Regions from separate parts of the Mesobacillus sp. QJM3NY_10 genome, predicted to be linked through region 3. Evidence: a T-box and tRNA genes for the amino acid it is inferred to sense, from the RefSeq annotation. Region 3 holds a T-box; the other regions hold tRNA genes.
What was found. The T-box of region 3 lies ahead of asnS (asparagine--tRNA ligase). A T-box ahead of a tRNA ligase gene usually reads a tRNA of that ligase, here a tRNA-Asn.

Region 1 (2,242 bases), 740 kb from region 3:
AGCCCACACACAAAATCGAGTATATGTTTCAGTTCCACTTTTAATGACATGTGCTCCAAATAAATTGTAGCTTTGGAACAGATTCCCTTCATGGAACAAATGCAATTCAAACTCTGTAGGATTTATCACCAATGCATTCCACCTGCCTTTGTAAAACTAATAAAACGCCCTATTTCACTAGTATTCTAGTTTCCAGAAGGAATTCCTTGTAAACATTTTCTTAATCTTTCGACAATAATTCTTATCAAAATCCGAATTTCGACAAAAGCCCTCAAATGGTAGCGCTTTAATGTACTAAATCTTCCAATTACGCGAAATTTGGAGAACGAAAAATGAAATTGAATAATGATTCATTAAAAGGATTAGTTGAATTTATTAGGTTTAATAGAGGAAATAGGTGAGAAAATATTTTTGGCTGATAACGTTTTCATCGTATCAAGGAAGTGATCAGATAGTGATGAGATAGTGATTAGATATTGATTAGATATTGATTTGGGGTGAAATTACTAGGTTAGGGTTGCTACAGATGTGAAACCAGGGGTACAGATTGGGGCATTGATTATCTAGGCAAGGATCATTTAATTGAATGTTAAGCTTCGCTAATTTATGGCTTGATTCTCGTTTCTTCGGCCATTAGACGAATTACTTTCACTCCTTTACGTTACACGTTTTTCCCTTTGCCCCTTACAACAGGGCATATATCTCAATTTTTAAGTAACCCTTTTTTCTTTACTAATTAGACAATTGTATCTTACTCATTTATGAACATCTTACCTTCTTCTAAGTGTATGCTGCTTGCTGAAATGATTTAATAGCAAGCAGATAAATATTAATGAAAAATTTCTTAATGGTCTCTCTGGAATCCAAATTTTTTTTGAAAACATAAAAAAAAGCCGTTAGCATAATTGCTAACAGCTTTCCTTATGACCCCTACGGGATTCGAACCCGTGTTACCGCCGTGAAAGGGCGGTGTCTTAACCGCTTGACCAAGGGGCCTTATGGCGGAGAAGGAGGGATTTGAACCCTCGCGCCGGTTACCCGACCTACACCCTTAGCAGGGGCGCCTCTTCAGCCTCTTGAGTACTTCCCCATAAAAATGGCTCCGCAGGTAGGATTCGAACCTACGACCGCTCGGTTAACAGCCGAGTGCTCTACCACTGAGCTACTGCGGAATAATACAAAAAATGGGCCTAAGTGGACTCGAACCACCGACCTCACGCTTATCAGGCGTGCGCTCTAACCAGCTGAGCTATAGGCCCTTATGGAGCGGGTGAAGAGAATCGAACTCTCATCATCAGCTTGGAAGGCTGAGGTTTTACCACTAAACTACACCCGCAAAAAATGGGGCGACTGATGGGAATCGAACCCACGAATGCCTGAACCACAATCAGGTGCGTTAACCACTTCGCCACAACCGCCATATTATTATTAAATATTCATTTAAATTAAATAAGGTGGCTCAGGACGGAATCGAACCGCCGACACAAGGATTTTCAGTCCTTTGCTCTACCGACTGAGCTACTGAGCCACTATAAATATTGCTATTGGTAATTATTAAAAATGGCGGTCCCGACCGGGATCGAACCGGCGATCTCCTGCGTGACAGGCAGGCATGTTAACCGCTACACCACGGGACCAGATTGCGGGGGCAGGATTTGAACCTGCGACCTTCGGGTTATGAGCCCGACGAGCTACCGGACTGCTCCACCCCGCGACGATATTAATGATATTAAAATTATGGAGGAGGTAGAGGGATTCGAACCCCCGCGCGGTGTTACCCGCCTGTCGGTTTTCAAGACCGATCCCTTCAGCCAGACTTGGGTATACCTCCGTGTTAAAAATAAGCAATGGTGGACCTTGTAGGACTCGAACCTACGACCGGACGGTTATGAGCCGTCTGCTCTAACCAGCTGAGCTAAAGGTCCATGTTTAGCTGGATTGATCTAGGTTGTGAAAATATCCTAGTGGGTCTGTCCCCATCTCAGAAAGTCTATTCAAGCAGCAGCTCGATGGGTACAACTCGAAGCAAGCTCATAGATGCCTTGCTCGTTGCTCTAATCAGCTGAGCTAAAGGTCCAGGATATCCTAGATTGAATAGGTTCAACCAGATTGAAATTGGTAGCGGCGGAGGGGATCGAACCCCCGACCTTACGGGTATGAACCGTACGCTCTAGCCAGCTGAGCTACACCGCCAAATTATTATTTAAAGTGAATATGGTGGAGCCTAGCGGGATCGAACCGC
Region 2 (2,242 bases), 1.9 Mb from region 3:
CAGGCTTATCTCCCCCAAGAGTCCACATCGACGGGGAGGTTTGGCACCTCGATGTCGGCTCATCGCATCCTGGGGCTGTAGTCGGTCCCAAGGGTTGGGCTGTTCGCCCATTAAAGCGGTACGCGAGCTGGGTTCAGAACGTCGTGAGACAGTTCGGTCCCTATCCGTCGTGGGCGCAGGAAATTTGAGAGGAGCTGTCCTTAGTACGAGAGGACCGGGATGGACGCACCGCTGGTGTACCAGTTGTCTTGCCAAAGGCATCGCTGGGTAGCTATGTGCGGACGGGATAAGTGCTGAAAGCATCTAAGCATGAAGCCCCCCTCAAGATGAGATTTCCCATAGCGCAAGCTAGTAAGAACCCTGAAAGATGATCAGGTTGATAGGTCAGAGGTGGAAGCGCGGTGACGTGTGGAGCTGACTGATACTAATCGTTCGAGGACTTAACCAAAAAAGATTACTCGTTTCTTCTTATTCTTCTTACACATTATCTAGTTTTGAGGGAATAAAGTTTTTTGCGATAGTAAAATAACTTAAAAATTTCCTCTTGAAAAATGCATAAAAGACAGTATAATAAATATTGTTCTTGAAAAATTGTCTGGTGGCGATGGCGAGAAGGTCACACCCGTTCCCATACCGAACACGGAAGTTAAGCTTCTCAGCGCCGATGGTAGTTGGGGGTTTCCCCCTGTGAGAGTAGGACGCCGCCGGGCGATTATGCTTTTTCATCTTGGACAACTTCTAAGATGAGGCAACCGAATCATCTGCAAGAGTTATGTTAATTACCATTATTCCGCAGTAGCTCAGTGGTAGAGCACTCGGCTGTTAACCGAGCGGTCGTAGGTTCGAATCCTACCTGCGGAGCCATTATCTCTAATGATGAAAGTCATTTGAGCTGGCAGCAAAATGCTTCCATAGCTCAGCAGGTAGAGCACTTCCATGGTAAGGAAGAGGTCAGCGGTTCGAGCCCGCTTGGAAGCTCTGAATATATTATTATACGGCCCCTTGGTCAAGCGGTTAAGACACCGCCCTTTCACGGCGGTAACACGGGTTCGAATCCCGTAGGGGTCACCAAGATTTTTTCGCGCTAGCGAAAATAATCATCATTAATTTCATGCTAGTGATGAAAACATCAGCGAATAAAATTATGGAGGATTAGCTCAGCTGGGAGAGCATCTGCCTTACAAGCAGAGGGTCGGCGGTTCGATCCCGTCATCCTCCACCATGATTTTTCACTCAGTGAAAACAATCTTCATTAACTTGCCGGTGTAGCTCAATTGGTAGAGCAACTGACTTGTAATCAGTAGGTTGGGGGTTCAAGTCCTCTTGCCGGCACCATCTTTCTAACTTCCCTGAATAAGCTTCAGCGGAAAGATGCGAGAAATCCCGAAGGGATTTTGAGCATGTACCTAGTTAGGAAGTTTCTTTATGTGGAGGGGTAGCGAAGTGGCTAAACGCGGCGGACTGTAAATCCGCTCCCTCAGGGTTCGGCGGTTCGAATCCGTCCCCCTCCACCATTTTAATACATATTAAAATTGGACAAGCTACTAATGTCCTTTTTATTTTTTCATTGGGCTATAGCCAAGCGGTAAGGCATCGCACTTTGACTGCGACATGCGTTGGTTCGAATCCAGCTAGCCCAGCCATTAACGAGCCATTAGCTCAGTCGGTAGAGCATCTGACTTTTAATCAGAGGGTCGAAGGTTCGAGTCCTTCATGGCTCACTCATGTTAAGACCCCTAAGAATGAACTTAATCCTTTATTTTTAGGGGTTTTATCTATTATAATAAAATCATGCGGAAGTAGTTCAGTGGTAGAATACAACCTTGCCAAGGTTGGGGTCGCGGGTTCGAATCCCGTCTTCCGCTCCAAATGGGGCCTTAGCTCAGCTGGGAGAGCGCCTGCCTTGCACGCAGGAGGTCAGCGGTTCGATCCCGCTAGGCTCCACCATCACACTACATAAATACCATTTCAGCCATAAATCCAACCGGGTTTATGGCTTTTTTTATTTTTTATTTAAGACAGGTTTGAAGGATTATGGGCTAAAGCTGTCAAGAAAGTGCAGTAATTATGACAGGTTTCAGGCTGCGGAGGCCAAAGCTGTCAAGAAAAAGCAGTTATTGTGACAGGTTTTAGGTTGCGGAGGCCAAAGCTGTCAAGAAAGTTCTGTTATTATGACAGGTTTCAGGCTGCGGAGGCCAAAGCTGTCAAGAAAAAGCAGTTATTGTGACAGGTTTCAGGTAGC
Region 3 (2,242 bases):
TCGGCATCCTATTTTTCATTTTTACTACTATTTTATTAAAAGTCTGCATTTCCTGGTGTACGAGGGAATGGAATGACATCGCGGATGTTCTTCATTCCTGTTAGATACATGACAAGTCGTTCGAACCCAATTCCATAGCCAGAATGCTTTGTGCTGCCGTATTTTCTAAGCTCTAGATACCACCAGTAATCTTCTTCTGACATACCAAGTTCTTTAATTCGATTTGCAAGGACTTCTTCTCTTTCCTCACGCTGGCTGCCGCCGATTAACTCGCCAATACCGGGAACCAAAAGGTCTGTCGCGGCAACTGTCTTGCCATCCTCATTCGCGCGCATATAAAATGCCTTAATTTCTTTCGGATAGTCGGTTACGAAGACAGGACGCTTGTAAATTTCCTCGCTAAGGTAACGTTCATGTTCCGTTTGCAAATCCGTACCCCATTCAACAGGGTATTCAAATTCCTTACCTGAGTTCTTTAATAATTCAACAGCTTCGCTATAAGTAACCCTTCCGAAATCGGATTCTAATGCATTCTGCAATCTTTCAATAAGCGTTTTATCAATAAAGCTGTTAAAGAAGGCCATTTCTTCTGGTGCATGCTCAAAGACGTAATCAATGACATACTTGACCATTTCTTCTCCAAGGTCCATGATATCCGGTAATTCTGCAAAGGCAACTTCAGGCTCGACCATCCAGAATTCTGCGGCATGTCGTGCCGTATTTGAATTTTCTGCTCTGAATGTCGGACCAAAGGTATACACATTACGGAAAGCAAGAGCAAAGCTTTCCGCATTCAATTGACCGCTCACGGTTAAGTTGGTTTCTTTCCCGAAGAAATCTGCACCTTCATCCACTTTTCCGTCTTCGTTTTTTGGAAGCTGGTTCAAGTCCATTGATGTCACACGGAACATTTCCCCTGCTCCTTCAGTATCGCTTCCAGTTATAATCGGTGTATGTACATATACAAACCCTTTGTCTTGAAAGAACTTATGAAGGGCATAAGATGCAAGAGATCTTACCCTGAAAACGGCTGAGAATGCATTGGCTCTCGGACGTAAATGAGCGATGGTTCTCAAATATTCAAGGGTATGTCTCTTTTTTTGTATAGGATAATCTGTATCGGACAATCCCTCGACGACAATTTTTGTCGCTTTAATTTCAAAAGGCTGCTTCATTTCAGGAGTTGGAACAAATTCACCTTCAACTAAAACAGAAGAACTGATAGGCAACTTTGTAATTTCTTTAAAGTTATCCAGGGTATCTTCAAAAACAATTTGTACACTCTTAAAGAATGTTCCATCGTTTAACTCCATAAAGCCAATCGTTTTGGAATCACGAAGAGTACGGATCCATCCTGTAATTTGAACAGTTTTGTCTTTAAAATTTTCTTGATTTCTGTATAAATCTTTTACTACGGTCTTAATCATAATTAGCCTCCTTATGGTAATTTTTCGCAATAAAAAAAGCCTTTTATCCCCAAAAAAGGGACGAAAGGCTGAACTTCCGCGGTACCACCCAAATTGTCATAAAATGACCAACTTACTACTGCTACCCAGTCTGTAACGTGCTGGAAACGTCTAAGCCTACTCACGATATCCCTTTCGGTTAGAACTCAAAGGTGTTCTTCATTTATGCTTCATCACCAGGCTTCCACCGTCCCCGGCTCGCTATCGAATATAGCAAAAACTACTTTCCTTTTCATCGATCTAAAATATGTAGTTTTCAAAAGGATTTTTACTGTAATAATTTATCACAAAAGATAATCCTTTGTCTAGTTGCCCCATAATTTATATACATTTATCCTCAAAATATTGTGTACAATCTTAAGTGAAATAATTCACTTAAATTAAGACTCTGTTAAACTCTGCTGTAGATTTTCGTTCCATGCGCTTCTCTTCCTCGGGCTGGCGCTGAGCTTAAACTAATAACTAAAAAGTGCTTTTAGTTCGAACAGTAAAAAGGAGCCGGGGTTTGAGCCAGGCTCCTTTCTCTGAATCATACTGTGAAGTGCTCTTTTTGCTTTCTGATGGGAAATGAGATATTGATAGATATCACAGATATGATAATCAATGCGGATCCGAGCATCTGAAGACCGCCCAGCCTGTCACCATACACCAGTATTCCCAGCATGGTGGCAACGACCGGTTCCAGTGTAGCAACTACTGCAGCAGTACTGCTTTCTGTCCTTTCAAGGCCCCAGGAGTATGCAAAATAGGCGAGTACAGTCGGGAATATCCCTAAG

Region 1: it encodes a tRNA-Asn, which carries the amino acid that the T-box ahead of asnS (asparagine--tRNA ligase) is inferred to sense. The anticodon was not compared.
Region 2: it encodes a tRNA-Asn, which carries the amino acid that the T-box ahead of asnS (asparagine--tRNA ligase) is inferred to sense. The anticodon was not compared.

What each region holds. Positions count from the first base shown of each region.
Region 1 covers NZ_CM149675.1:3,801,490-3,803,731, forward strand. Annotated here, with positions in the region: gene glgB (1,4-alpha-glucan branching protein GlgB) at 1-132, opposite strand, end outside; tRNA gene AC0VX7_RS19100 (tRNA-Glu) at 925-996, opposite strand; tRNA gene AC0VX7_RS19105 (tRNA-Ser) at 1,000-1,090, opposite strand; tRNA gene AC0VX7_RS19110 (tRNA-Asn) at 1,098-1,172, opposite strand; tRNA gene AC0VX7_RS19115 (tRNA-Ile) at 1,186-1,259, opposite strand; tRNA gene AC0VX7_RS19120 (tRNA-Gly) at 1,263-1,336, opposite strand; tRNA gene AC0VX7_RS19125 (tRNA-His) at 1,343-1,418, opposite strand; tRNA gene AC0VX7_RS19130 (tRNA-Phe) at 1,456-1,528, opposite strand; tRNA gene AC0VX7_RS19135 (tRNA-Asp) at 1,562-1,637, opposite strand; tRNA gene AC0VX7_RS19140 (tRNA-Met) at 1,641-1,714, opposite strand; tRNA gene AC0VX7_RS19145 (tRNA-Ser) at 1,739-1,831, opposite strand; tRNA gene AC0VX7_RS19150 (tRNA-Ile) at 1,849-1,925, opposite strand; tRNA gene AC0VX7_RS19155 (tRNA-Met) at 2,117-2,193, opposite strand; tRNA gene AC0VX7_RS19160 (tRNA-Ala) at 2,216-2,242, opposite strand, start outside.
Region 2 covers NZ_CM149675.1:177,027-179,268, forward strand. Annotated here, with positions in the region: rRNA gene AC0VX7_RS00955 (23S ribosomal RNA) at 1-448, shown strand, start outside; rRNA gene rrf (5S ribosomal RNA) at 595-710, shown strand; tRNA gene AC0VX7_RS00965 (tRNA-Asn) at 790-864, shown strand; tRNA gene AC0VX7_RS00970 (tRNA-Thr) at 906-978, shown strand; tRNA gene AC0VX7_RS00975 (tRNA-Glu) at 997-1,071, shown strand; tRNA gene AC0VX7_RS00980 (tRNA-Val) at 1,147-1,222, shown strand; tRNA gene AC0VX7_RS00985 (tRNA-Thr) at 1,260-1,335, shown strand; tRNA gene AC0VX7_RS00990 (tRNA-Tyr) at 1,430-1,514, shown strand; tRNA gene AC0VX7_RS00995 (tRNA-Gln) at 1,569-1,643, shown strand; tRNA gene AC0VX7_RS01000 (tRNA-Lys) at 1,649-1,721, shown strand; tRNA gene AC0VX7_RS01005 (tRNA-Gly) at 1,794-1,868, shown strand; tRNA gene AC0VX7_RS01010 (tRNA-Ala) at 1,872-1,947, shown strand.
Region 3 covers NZ_CM149675.1:3,057,006-3,059,247, forward strand. Annotated here, with positions in the region: gene asnS (asparagine--tRNA ligase) at 36-1,427, opposite strand; T-box leader at 1,481-1,711, opposite strand; gene AC0VX7_RS15405 (DMT family transporter) at 1,996-2,242, opposite strand, start outside.